Regions from separate parts of the Vibrio sp. Vb0667 genome, predicted to be linked through region 3. Evidence: predicted binding sites of a transcription regulator. Region 3 holds the regulator's gene; each other region holds the start of a gene.
The links. The regulator PurR, encoded in region 3, represses purine synthesis genes. The targets are predictions, from matches to a motif close to TNANGNAAACGTTTNCNTNA.
Positions count from the first base shown of each region.

Region 1 (4,258 bases), on a different contig from region 3:
AGAAGCGGATGTGGAGTTAATGATGACATCATACTCTTCATCAATACTTGCCATCTCTTTGGCGAGGATAGGACCGTGAGAGACAAACAGCTCTGCGAGCTCTTGTGCTTTACTAAAGGTACGGTTGGTAATGGTTAAAGAGGTCGGCTTTTGATCGAGTAGTGGCTTAATAACACCACGAGCTGCACCACCAGCACCAATAATTAGGATTCGCGCACCTTCCAATACAACCTGATGCTGAAGCAGATCTTGCACTAAACCTGCACCATCAGTGTTGTCACCGATGATTTCACCATCGTCTAACTTCTTGAGGGTATTTACCGCGCCTGCTAACTGAGCCCGTTCTGTCAATCGACTAGCAAATTGATAAGCATCTTCTTTAAATGGCATAGTGATGTTGCACCCCTTGCCACCTTCAGCAAAAAACACCTTCGCCGCGTCAATAAAACCATCAACAGGTGCACTTTCTGCGGTATACACCAAAGATTGATTAGTTTGACGAGCAAACAAGGTGTGAATGAATGGCGACTTACTGTGTCCGATAGGATTACCAAACACGGCATAGCGATCGATTTGCTGGGTCATTTCCTTACCTTTGTTCCTTACTTAGATATAGAGAAAACAGGGCCACCTGATTACAGATGACCCTATCACTATCTATCTATATAGAAAAGGAGATTCCGTGCTTACCACTCTCGGGGCGTTAGGTATCGCTCGTAAAGTTCAGCTTCTGGCGATCCCGCTTCTGGCTCGTAGCAGTACTCCCAGCGAGCGAGCGGCGGCATTGACATCAGAATCGACTCAGTACGCCCACCACTTTGTAAACCAAATAAGGTGCCACGGTCATACACTAAGTTGAACTCTACGTAACGGCCGCGACGATATAGTTGGAATTCACGCTCACGCTCACCATACTTGATCTCTTTACGACGAGAAACGATCGGCAAGTAAGCCTGGCAATAGCCTTCACCCACTGCTTTGATGTAAGCAAAACACTTATCAAATTCCCACTGGTTTAGATCATCAAAGAACAAACCGCCAACACCGCGAGTTTCATTACGATGTGGTAGGAAGAAGTATTTGTCACACCATGCTTTATGCTCTTGGTAAACATCGTCACCAAATGGCGCACAAAGCAGTTTTGCAGTGTCGTGCCATGATTGGCAATCTTCTTCAAATGGATAGAACGGCGTTAGGTCAAAACCACCACCAAACCACCAAATTGGGTCTTCGCCATCTTTTTCTGCAATAAAGAAGCGGACATTGGCGTGTGAAGTCGGTACGTAAGGGTTTTTAGGGTGAATAACCAAAGAAACACCCATCGCTTCAAAACGACGACCCGCTAGCTCTGGGCGATGCGCTGTCGCAGATGCTGGCATTTCTTTCCCTTCCACATGCGAGAAGTTCACGCCTCCCTGCTCGAAAACAAGGCCATCACGCAAAACACGTGAGCGACCACCGCCACCCAGTCGCTCTCCTTTTTCACGTTGCCATGCATCTTCGACAAAGACGGCCTTTCCATCTTCTTGTTCTAACTGCTGACAAATGGAGTCCTGAAGTGACATCAAGAACTGCTTTACGGCGTGCTTATCGATCGCTGACATATGTTATTACCTATTACGTGAAACCTAATGATGGCTGGCTAGCAGGGTTAACCCTGTCTTAATATTTGTGAAGTTTTGGCGTCACGAATCTCGCTGGGTTTATCACGACCGCTGGTCTCGCCACGAAGAATGGCGACCAGCTTATCACCCAACTGCTCTTCGACTTCTTCCGTGGTCATACACGGTGGTAAGCCGGAAAGATTCGCGCTGGTAGAGGTTAACGGCTTTCCGAATGCATTACACATTTTTTGCACCAAAGGATGATCAGTCACACGAACCGCAATTGAATCAAACTGCCCTGAAACCCAGTTGGATACTTTATCGCTCGCTGGCATGATCCAAGTGTATGGGCCTGGCCAAGTGGCATGAACAGTCTGTAATTGTTCTTCAGTCAACTGAGATTCATCAATATAAGGCAAGAGCTGATCATAACTTGCCGCGATGAGAATCAGCCCTTTTTCTACCGGACGCTGCTTGAGCTCTAATAGCTTTTGAATTGCTTCTGGGTTATCTGGATCACATCCGACACCAAAAACCCCTTCTGTTGGATAGGCAATCACTTCGCCTTGCTTGAGTGCGTTGAGCACTTGTTCAAAGTTATCCACCGATTACTTCCTATTTGTTTGACTGTGTTGTTTTCACTAAGTGTACAAATATTCATTCTCAGACACTAAAGCAATTTTTTTATAAAATGTATCAATAGCGCCAACAACAAGACGCAAACGTTTGCTTGAGATAAAAATCCCCGTATAATGCGCACAAATTTATAGCTCACCTAATTTTTGCAGCTTAAAGGAGTTTGAGATGAAAGTCGGTATCATCATGGGTTCTAAATCCGATTGGCCAACCATGAAACTAGCAGCGGACATGCTAGAGCAATTTGGCGTGCCTTACGAAACAAAAGTCGTGTCAGCACACCGAACTCCTCAATTACTGGCTGACTACGCTAGTAGCGCAAAAGAACGCGGCATCAAAGTTATCATCGCAGGCGCAGGTGGTGCAGCCCACCTACCAGGTATGGCGGCGGCGTTTACTAGTTTGCCAGTGCTTGGGGTTCCCGTTCAGTCTCGTGCACTGAAAGGTATGGATTCACTGCTTTCTATTGTACAGATGCCAAAGGGAATTGCGGTTGGTACATTGGCGATTGGCGAAGCGGGAGCAGCAAACGCCGGTATCCTAGCAGCGCAAATCCTAGGCACTCATGATGAAAACATCATGGCGAAGGTAGAAGCATTCCGTAATGAGCAAACGGAAACAGTTCTCGCAAATCCAAACCCTGCAGAGGATTAATCAGATGCATGTACTGGTTCTTGGTGCGGGTCAGTTGGCTCGTATGATGTCTCTGGCTGGTGCGCCACTGAATATTCAAATTTCAGCTTACGATGTCAGCAGCGGTGATGTCGTCCACCCTTTAACTCAACAGGTACTTGGCCATGGCTTGGAAAATGCGATTACGCAAGTTGATGTGATTACTGCCGAGTTCGAGCATATTCCACATGACGTGCTCAAAGTTTGCGAAGCGAGCGGCAAGTTCCTACCAAGTACGCAAGCCATCAAAGCAGGTGGTGATCGCCGTATTGAAAAAGCACTGCTTGATGATGCTGGCGTGCGCAACGCGAAATACTACGTCATTGAAACTCGTGAAGACTTTGACCGCGCAATTGAACACGTTGGTATGCCAATGGTTCTGAAAAGTGCATTGGGTGGCTACGATGGTAAAGGCCAATGGCGCTTAAAAGAAGCTTCTCAAGTCGACGACATTTGGACTGAGATGGCAGAGTGCATCGCGGCAACACCAACTCAAGCGATTGTTGCTGAAGAGTTTGTTCCTTTTAACTGCGAAGTATCACTGGTTGGTGCTCGAAGCAAAGATGGCAGTGTGGAAGTGTACCCTCTGGCAGAGAATGTTCACACCAACGGTGTATTGAGTCTTTCTACTGCGATTGATGCGCCAGGGTTACAGGAACAAGCAAAGCAAATGTTCACGGCTGTCGCAGATAGCCTAGATTACGTTGGCGTATTAGCGCTTGAGTTCTTTGATGTCGATGGGGCACTTTTAGTGAATGAGATTGCTCCACGCGTGCACAACTCTGGTCACTGGACACAGCAAGGTGCAGAAACGTGTCAGTTTGAAAACCATCTGCGCGCAGTGTGCGGCTTACCATTAGGTAGTACGAAATTGGTTCGTGAAACCTCAATGATCAATATTCTTGGTGAAGACACACTACCAGATGCATTGTTATCAATGGATGGTTGCCACCTTCATTGGTATGGCAAAGAGAAACGTGCAGGTCGCAAGATGGGACACATCAACGTGTGTGGCGACTACCCAGGAGAATTGCACCGTAGGTTGTGCGCCCTGGCAGACATCTTAGACCCAATAGCTTTCCCAGCCGTGCAAGCGTTCGCTAAACAGCCTCAACACTAACGTTTGGCAGCAAAAAAACAAAAAAGGGTCGCACGATGCGACCCTTTTCAATTCCTTTAATTCATTTAACCTTGCTGGGTGTGCTGGCACTTACGGTTGGCACATTGCAATTTCACACCACTGGCGAGTTTCTTCTCCACCAACAAAGTAAAACCACATTCTTCGCATCTCCCTTTAACCGGAGGGAGATTCACTGCAAATTTGCATTTAGGGTAGTTATCACATG
Region 1 covers NZ_JAWPOL010000025.1:56,860-61,117, reverse strand. The annotation lists gene aroE (shikimate dehydrogenase) at 1-585, opposite strand, end outside; gene hemF (oxygen-dependent coproporphyrinogen oxidase) at 687-1,604, opposite strand; gene R8269_RS18465 (L-threonylcarbamoyladenylate synthase) at 1,652-2,209, opposite strand; gene purE (5-(carboxyamino)imidazole ribonucleotide mutase) at 2,409-2,894, shown strand; gene R8269_RS18455 (5-(carboxyamino)imidazole ribonucleotide synthase) at 2,899-4,032, shown strand; gene R8269_RS18450 (type I DNA topoisomerase) at 4,098-4,258, opposite strand, start outside.
Region 1: purE (5-(carboxyamino)imidazole ribonucleotide mutase) is a predicted target of PurR. The motif match lies at 2,319-2,338, and genes of this name have one in related genera.

Region 2 (4,258 bases), on a different contig from region 3:
CGCCGGAGAACCTATTAGAAAAGTACAAAGAACAAAAAGCCCAGCAGAAAGGCGAATAACGTCATCGTTTTTCATCTGGGATTTCTGCCTTGCTCAAGGAGGGCAATATGAAAAAAATACTGGCTACCATGCTTAGCGTTGGTATGTGTACCTCGGCTTTTGCTAGTAGCGAGGGTTTTGATGAATACTTGAATAAGCTGCGTGCTGAAGCTCGTGATAAAGGTATCTCAGAGCAGGTCATTAGTGCTGCTTTTGCTAATGTTGAGTACAAGCCCCGAGCAGTAAAAGCGGACCGAAACCAACCAGAAAAGAAACTGACATTGGATGAGTACATTCCTCGCGCGGTGCCTGAATGGAAGGTGAAGCAAGCCAGACAACTCTACAAAGAGCATTACACTGAGCTAAAGCGTATAGGCGATGAGTACGGTGTCCACCCGCGCTTTATTGTGGCACTTTGGGGAGTTGAAAGTAACTTTGGTAAGTTTACCGGCAACTTTAAAGTGATTGATGCACTATCCACAATGGCATTTGAAGGCCGTCGTGAAGAGTTTTTCCGTAAAGAGACCATGTCGGCACTTCAGATCCTCGATCAAGGCCATATTGAGCTAGAGAACTTTAAAGGCTCATGGGCTGGTGCGATGGGTCAATGCCAGTTTATGCCAAGCTCTTTCCTTCGTTTTGCTGCTGACGGCAACGGTGATGGTAAAAAAGACATATGGCAATCTGAAGCGGACGTGTTTGCATCAACCGCTAACTATTTGAGCAAGTCTGGTTGGGATGATAAATATACTTGGGGTCGCCAAGTTAAGGTTCCTAAAAATATTGATCGCAGCCTAGAAGGGCGCACGGCTGAAAAAGGCAAATACCTTCAAGAGTGGAGCCAATTAGGTATCACAAAATATGACGGTAGCCCGTTGCCAAAACTGGATGAAGACATCAAAGCATGGTTGATCATGCCGGACGACGAGAATGGTCGTACGTATCTGGTTTACAATAACTACAACGTATTGATGAAGTGGAACCGCTCTTACTACTTCGCACTTGCTGTGAGTCACTTGGCTGACCGCATTAAATACTGATCTGCCATCAAACAATTTGGCATCCAGTCTTCAATACAAGGGCTCTTCGGAGCCCTTTGTTTTTTCTATAACCAAATCGAGGTAAAGCGTGTTATCTGAACGTGCCGCACAAATGGTGATTTTCTCCGCTCTTCTTAAACACAAAAGCTTCACAGCTGCTGCAAAGAGCTTAGGCGTGTCGGTGTCTCATGTGAGTAAACAGTTGAGTCAGTTAGAAGCGTCTCTTGGTATCAAGCTTGTTCAACGCACTACGCGAAGCTTTACGCCGACAGAGGCAGGGAAAACCTTTTTTCATCACTGTGAGCAAGTGGTACAAGCGGTGAGCAGCGCCACATTAGAGATGGAAACCCAGCGGGATGAAGTAGCAGGTTTGGTACGTCTTGGGTTGTCGCAATCATTTGGTACCTTACACATTATTCCAGCGATTCAAGAGTTACGCGAACTGTATCCTCAACTTCAAGTGGAAGTACATCTGTTTGACTATAAGGTCGATATGTTAGCCGAAGGGCTCGATTTATGGGTAACCAACAACGAGCATTTGCCTGAAGGTTACATTGCGCAGCGTTTGACGGATTGCCAGTTTGTTGTTGCGGCATCGCCAGATTACTTATTGAAACATGACACGCCAACAGAACCGGATGACCTATCTGCTCACAACTGCCTCATATACAGAAGCTGGGAGCGTGACTATACGGGGTGGGCGTTTACCAAAGATCAGAAAGAATTGAACGTAAAAGTCTCGGGTAACTATTCAGTGGATCTGGCAGAAGCCGTCCGGGATGCGGCTATTGCAGGTTGGGGTATTGCCTACCTTGCCACTTACTTGCTGGGTGATGAGTTCAGAACGGGTAAGTTAATACAGCTGTTACCTGACTGGAAAGCTAGCCAGTCGATGCCGTTTTATGCGGTATACCCAAGCCGCCAACATATGCCAAAAAAAATATCCGCAGTGATTAACTTTATCAAACAGAAGATCGGCAACCCTTGTCATTGGGACCAACGTTTAGCACCTTACATCTCTATTCCTAAATAACAGGATCAATGACGTTGTAGAACGACACATAAAGTGATTCACTTCACAAAAATTTTTCCTGAACCAGAAACATATTTTCCATATGGAAACAATTAAAATAAGCAAACGTTTATCTTCAATAAATTCAAGTGGTTATTTTATTGGTCAGTTATTGGTCTCTTAAACTTTTCACACTGTTAACATCCTCAACTTGCAGCATTTTGAGTCCGCTATACAATCCGGTGCCTTCCATATCCCCCTTCCGTCGGATTCATTTTATGAACTCAATTATTGGTATCGTAGCCATACTATTCCTAGCATGGCTACTTTCTACAAATAGAAAAAATATAAAGCTGAGAACGGTGTCGTTTGCGTTTGCTTTGCAGGTACTGTTTGCGTTGTTGGTTTTATATGTACCAGCAGGAAGAGATGCGCTGAATTCAGTGAGCAGTGTTGTGTCGAATTTGATCAACTATGGTCAAGAGGGCATTGCGTTTTTATTCGGTAATTTGGCGACAGGGGGCTTCACCTTTGCGATCAATGTTCTGGGTATCATCGTTTTCTTCTCCTCTCTTATCTCAGGTCTTTATCACATTGGTGTGATGCCAAAAATCATTAACTTTATCGGTGGTGGTATTCAAAAGCTGCTGGGTATCGGTCGTGCTGAGTCTTTGTCTGCTACGGCGAATATCTTTGTTGGTACCATTGAAGCACCATTAATGGTAAAGCCTTACCTAAAACACATGACTGACTCGCAGTTCTTTGCAGTTATGACAGGTGGTTTAGCGTCAGTTGCTGGCGGAACGTTGGTTGGTTACGCATCACTGGGTGTCGACCTCAACTATCTTATTGCTGCTGCATTTATGTCGGCACCTGCCGGCTTGTTGATGGCAAAAATTTTAATGCCAGAAGATACGGATAAAGCAGCAGATATCGACATTAGCCAAGTTGAAATTCCACGTGCAACCAACGTAGTAGAAGCATTAGCCGATGGTGCCATGGCGGGTGTACGCATTGCTGTATCGGTCGGTGGTACGTTACTGGCGTTTATTAGTGTCATTGCAATGCTAAACGGCATGTTAGGCTGGATAGGTGATCTTATTGGGACCCCCTTAAGTTTTGAGCTCATCCTAGGTTTTGTGTTTGCGCCAGTCGCTTGGTTGTTGGGTATACCATGGCAAGAGGCAACCACAGCAGGCTCGCTGATTGGTAACAAGATTGTGGTGAATGAGTTCGTCGCTTTCATCCAGCTTGCAGAAGTGAAGTCTCAACTTAGTGAACACTCACAAGCAATCGTGACGTTTGCTTTGTGTGGCTTTGCAAACATCTCAAGCATGGCGATGCTGATTGGTGGGTTGGGCTCTTTGGTACCAGAAAAGCGTGCATTTGTTTCTAAGCATGGTTTCCGTGCGATTATCGCTGGTGTCATGGCGAACTTAATGAGCGCTTCGATTGCGGGCGTGATTTTAAGTCTGTAATTGAAATAGATATCAACAATTAGCAAAAAGGCTCCTTGCGGAGCCTTTTTCGTATCTGAAGTTTTACGTTATTTGTCTGTGTGGAACTGTTCGCAAGCGAGCATCGTGTTCTCAATTAAACTTGCGACGGTCATTGGGCCAACGCCACCAGGAACAGGAGTAATAAAGCTCGCACTTTCACGTGCTTTGTCGTATTCCACGTCGCCAACTAGTTTGCCTGAGTCAAGACGGTTAATACCGACATCGACCACCACTGCGCCTTTTTTAATCCACTCACCAGGGATGAAGTTAGGCTTACCAACCGCAACCACGACAACGTCAGCTTGACGCACATGACTCTCTAGGTCTTTGGTAAAACGGTGACATGTTGTTGTTGTGCAGCCCGCAAGCAGCAGCTCAAGTGTCATTGGACGACCAACAATGTTTGATGCACCAACCACAACCGCATGTTTACCACGTAGCTCAATGTTGTAACGGTCGAGTAGGGTAATGATGCCCTTTGGCGTGCAAGAGCGAAGCTTTGGAATACGTTGCGCAAGACGGCCAACGTTATAAGGGTGGAAGCCATCCACGTCCTTCTCTGGGTGAATGCGCTCTAAAACATGTGTTGTGTCTATGCCTGCAGGAAGGGGTAATTGCACTAGAATGCCGTCAATTTCATCATCGTTGTTTAATTCATCAATCAGAGC
Region 2 covers NZ_JAWPOL010000028.1:30,208-34,465, forward strand. The annotation lists gene R8269_RS19135 (YcgL domain-containing protein) at 1-59, shown strand, start outside; gene R8269_RS19140 (lytic transglycosylase domain-containing protein) at 108-1,079, shown strand; gene R8269_RS19145 (LysR family transcriptional regulator) at 1,168-2,112, shown strand; gene R8269_RS19150 (NupC/NupG family nucleoside CNT transporter) at 2,370-3,569, shown strand; gene folD (bifunctional methylenetetrahydrofolate dehydrogenase/methenyltetrahydrofolate cyclohydrolase FolD) at 3,638-4,258, opposite strand, start outside.
Region 2: R8269_RS19150 (NupC/NupG family nucleoside CNT transporter) is a predicted target of PurR. The motif match lies at 2,210-2,229, and genes of this name have one in related genera.

Region 3 (4,258 bases):
GGCCGTCTTCACCAGGCAGGTTAATATCCAGCATGATCAGGTCTACATCGCCCGCTTGCAAAACTTCACGCATTTCTGCGCCACTCTCTGCTTCGCTGACTTGGTAGCCCTCATTTTGGAAATACCCCGCAAGCTTACTACGAGTTACAACATCATCTTCTACGACTAATACGTGATAGCTCATTTACACCACTTTTCTGTCTTCTTATTATCCAAGACGTATTCTATTCATAACTAGTAACATTTCTAGTCATAGATACATTAAAACGCAAGATTTAGCGTTTTTATTGATTCAAAACAAGCTTGCCCATTGCTATTAATAAACGGTCATTTTTGACCATAAAACATAACAATTATAGTTACTGCTATTCATTTTAATTGATTACACTTAGGGGATATCCCTAATTGACTTTGTGATGCATGACTTGAAGCATCATTCAGGAGCCCAAAATGCAAGAAGTGAAAGCTTTTAATGAAAAACGCGCTGAAATTTACTGGTGGTTTTCGAGCTTGTTCGCAAAAGAACTAACAGAGAAAGAATTGGAAGCCTATCACAGTGTTGAAATTCGCAGTTTTCTCGCAGGTTTAGGTGAAAATGAGTCGCTGAAACCAGCTGTTGATAGCCTAGTTGATGCATTGAATCGGTTACAAGATCGTGAAGATGCACAACTAGAGCTTGCAGCTGACTTTTGTGAACTGTTTTTGAAGACAGAAAAATACGGCGCTCTTCCTTACGCATCCATGTACATTGGTGAATCAGGTTTACTGAATGACAAGCCAGCTGAGGAAATGGAAAAGTTGATGGCTGAATTTGGCGTTCAAGTAGACGAAAACCTAAAGGAACCTGCGGATCACTTAGCCGTTGAGCTCGACTTTCTCGGGAACATGATTATCCGCTCAAACGAGCTTGAACAAGAAAAACACATGGAAGAAGCCTTCGTTAAACAAAACGACTTTATCCAGCAACAATTGATGTCTTGGTTACCTCAGTTTTCAGACAAATGTAAAAAATTCGACGAATTTGGATTTTACTCGAGTGTCGCGAAACTATTAGTTGCATTTTGTAAACTAGACAGCGCCTACCTTCTTGGTGAATAATTGCCGCCTATTTTTAGGGAGCCTGCCTATCGGGCTTCCTGTATGCCTGAAAGTGACCAATTGTAAGTAACTTGGGTATAATATTCGTTTGCCTTAACTTAGCGCAAAGACGCTTGGTTATTTAGCAGTCAAAATGTGACTTCAAATACACAAATCTCTTGCTGAAAACATTGCTAGTCAGTCCACATAGGGCTAAAATGTGAGCGCAAACGATTAAATATGATTTATATGTAAACCGCTGAAATATAGCGGTTTTTGTGTTTTCTTAACAGGTTGATGGCAATTTCTCATCAGATAGAAAAAAGATAAAATTCATCGACCGATGCTGCTACGCACCCTTTTGTCGCACTTGGATCAACCGCTGCCGAGACACTTAGCGCCAATTTTAGATTGCTAGGTGTGAAACCACTAGAGCATCAGGTACATCCAATACGACATATTTCAGTAGCTCGATACAGGACACCATTTATGGCCACGATAAAAGACGTTGCTCGCTTAGCCGGCGTTTCCACTACGACAGTTTCGCACGTTATCAATAAAACGCGTTTCGTTGCAGAAGCAACGCAAGAAAAAGTAATGAAAGCCGTTGACGAGCTGAATTACGCGCCAAGTGCCGTTGCACGCAGCCTAAAATGCAACTCAACTCGTACGATTGGCATGTTAGTAACTCAATCAACTAACCTATTTTTCTCAGAAGTGATTGATGGCGTTGAGAGCTACTGTTACCGCCAAGGCTATACTCTGATTTTATGTAACACAGGCGGGATTTACGAAAAACAACGCGATTACATTCGTATGCTGGCTGAAAAGCGCGTTGATGGCATCCTTGTGATGTGTTCTGACTTAACCGAAGAACTAAAAGAGATGCTTGACCGTCATGCGGACATTCCTAAAGTGGTCATGGATTGGGGCCCAGAGAGCTCACAAGCAGACAAGATCATGGATAACTCAGAAGAAGGTGGCTACATTGCAACCAAACATCTGATTGACAATGGTCATACGGATATCGCTTGTCTAAGCGGTCATTTTGAAAAGCTTGCTTGCCAAGAGCGCATTGCAGGTTTCCGTCGCGCAATGAGCGAAGCGAACCTAGCTGTAAATGAAGACTGGATCCTTGAAGGTAACTTTGAATGTGATACGGCCGTATTAGTTGCAGATAAAATTACCGCAATGGACAAGCGCCCGACGGCGGTATTCTGTTTTAACGACACAATGGCTCTAGGCCTAATGAGCCGCTTGCAACAAAACGGGATCAAAATTCCTGAAGATATTTCAGTGATCGGCTACGACAACATCGAGCTTGCGGAATACTTCTCTCCACCGCTAACGACTATCCACCAACCTAAACGTCGTGTTGGTAAAAATGCATTCGAAATTCTACTTGAGCGTATCAAAGATAAAGAACACGAAAAACGAATTTTCGAAATGCAACCTGAGCTTGTAATTCGAAATACTGTGAAAAAAATGAACTAAATTTCACTGTATTTAACCGTGTTAAATAAGCGCTCTACAGGGGCGCTTATTTTTTTGGGAAAATTAAGCATTCTCTAATACTTCACACTGCTCTAATAACAATTGACTAACGTTAACTCCCTGTTTTATATAAATGTAATATATATTAAGAACTCCTTTTCAAAGGCCAATTTGCACCTTTCCATATGCAAAATAGAGCATTCAATCTATCATTTTTATTGAACCAAAATCACACTTTTAACGCTAAACCGTGATGTTAATTCAATATAAGAAGTATGCTCATTGTGTCACGCACAGGGCAAACCATTCGAAAGAGTGGGACGCAAAGCCTCCGGCCTGAACCATATTACGATATGGAAGGTAGCGGGGTTACCGATGGCAAGTGTGTAAGCAATGACTTTACTCTGTAATGACATTGTTTTTACGCATGTTTGCTACTCTCTCGGACCTGACTTTTGGTGGCGTAATATTAATTACACCGAGATAACAAAACATGGATAAACCGATACTCAAAGACTCTATGAAGCTATTTGAGGCACTTGGTAATATCAAGTCGCGCTCAATGTTTGGTGGCTTCGGACTATTCGCTGATGAAACAATGTTTGCACTAGTGGTAAACAATCAGCTTCATATCAGAGCAGACCAAAAAACTTCATCTGACTTCGAGAAACAAGGGCTAAAGCCTTACGTTTATAAAAAACGTGGCTTCCCAGTCGTTACAAAGTACTACGCTATTTCCAGCGATTTATGGGAATCAAGCGAACGCTTAATCGAAGTAGCGAATCAATCATTGAAAAAGGCAAAGCTTGAGAAAGAACAGCAAGCAAGTACAAAGCCTAACCGTTTGAAAGATTTGCCTAACTTACGACTGGCTACCGAGCGCATGCTAAAAAAAGCCGGCATCGAATCCGTAGAGAAGCTTGAAGAGGAAGGTGCGCTTAACGCCTATAAAGCGATAAGAGATACGCACTCTGCAACCGTCAACATTGAGTTGCTATGGGCACTAGAAGGTGCTATCAACGGCACTCATTGGAGTGTGGTACCTCAAGCTCGCCGAGATGAGTTGATGAACGGCCTCCAATAAAAGTCGGCCTAAAAACTATCTTGTAAAACCGCAGTCTAATCTGCGGTTTTTTTGTGAAATTTTTTCGGTTTTCCTACTGTCTTATTACATATATCCCAAATTGGAATCAAAATTATGAATAAGAAACTGATTTTAGGTCTCATCCTACTAGCGGCTATCGTCTTTTTAGGTATTAACTTTGGCCAGTATTTAACCTTAGAGAATGCAAAAGCCCAACAAGAAGCACTAACTACATACATCGATCAGAATTTTGTATTCTCGGCTGCGATTTACTTTTTTACCTACATTGCAATTACCGCTTTTTCTATCCCAGGAGCGGCAGTAGTCACCTTACTTGGTGCAGCCTTATTTGGTTTTTGGACAAGCTTGCTACTGGTTTCTTTCGCTAGCACTATGGGGGCAACACTGGCCTTCTTGAGCAGCCGATACTTATTGCGTGACTGGGTACAAAACAAATTCGGAAATAAACTCAACGCAATTAATCAAGGTGTCGAAAAAGACGGAGCTTTTTATCTATTTTCCTTGCGTCTAATCCCTGTATTCCCTTTCTTTCTAATCAACTTACTGATGGGCTTAACGCCGATGTCTGTAGGTAGATTTTAT
Region 3 covers NZ_JAWPOL010000005.1:84,688-88,945, forward strand. The annotation lists gene torR (two-component system response regulator TorR) at 1-184, opposite strand, end outside; gene torD (molecular chaperone TorD) at 451-1,098, shown strand; gene purR (HTH-type transcriptional repressor PurR) at 1,567-2,571, shown strand; cyclic di-GMP riboswitch class I at 2,859-2,948, shown strand; gene R8269_RS08445 (TfoX/Sxy family DNA transformation protein) at 3,065-3,655, shown strand; gene R8269_RS08450 (TVP38/TMEM64 family protein) at 3,770-4,258, shown strand, end outside.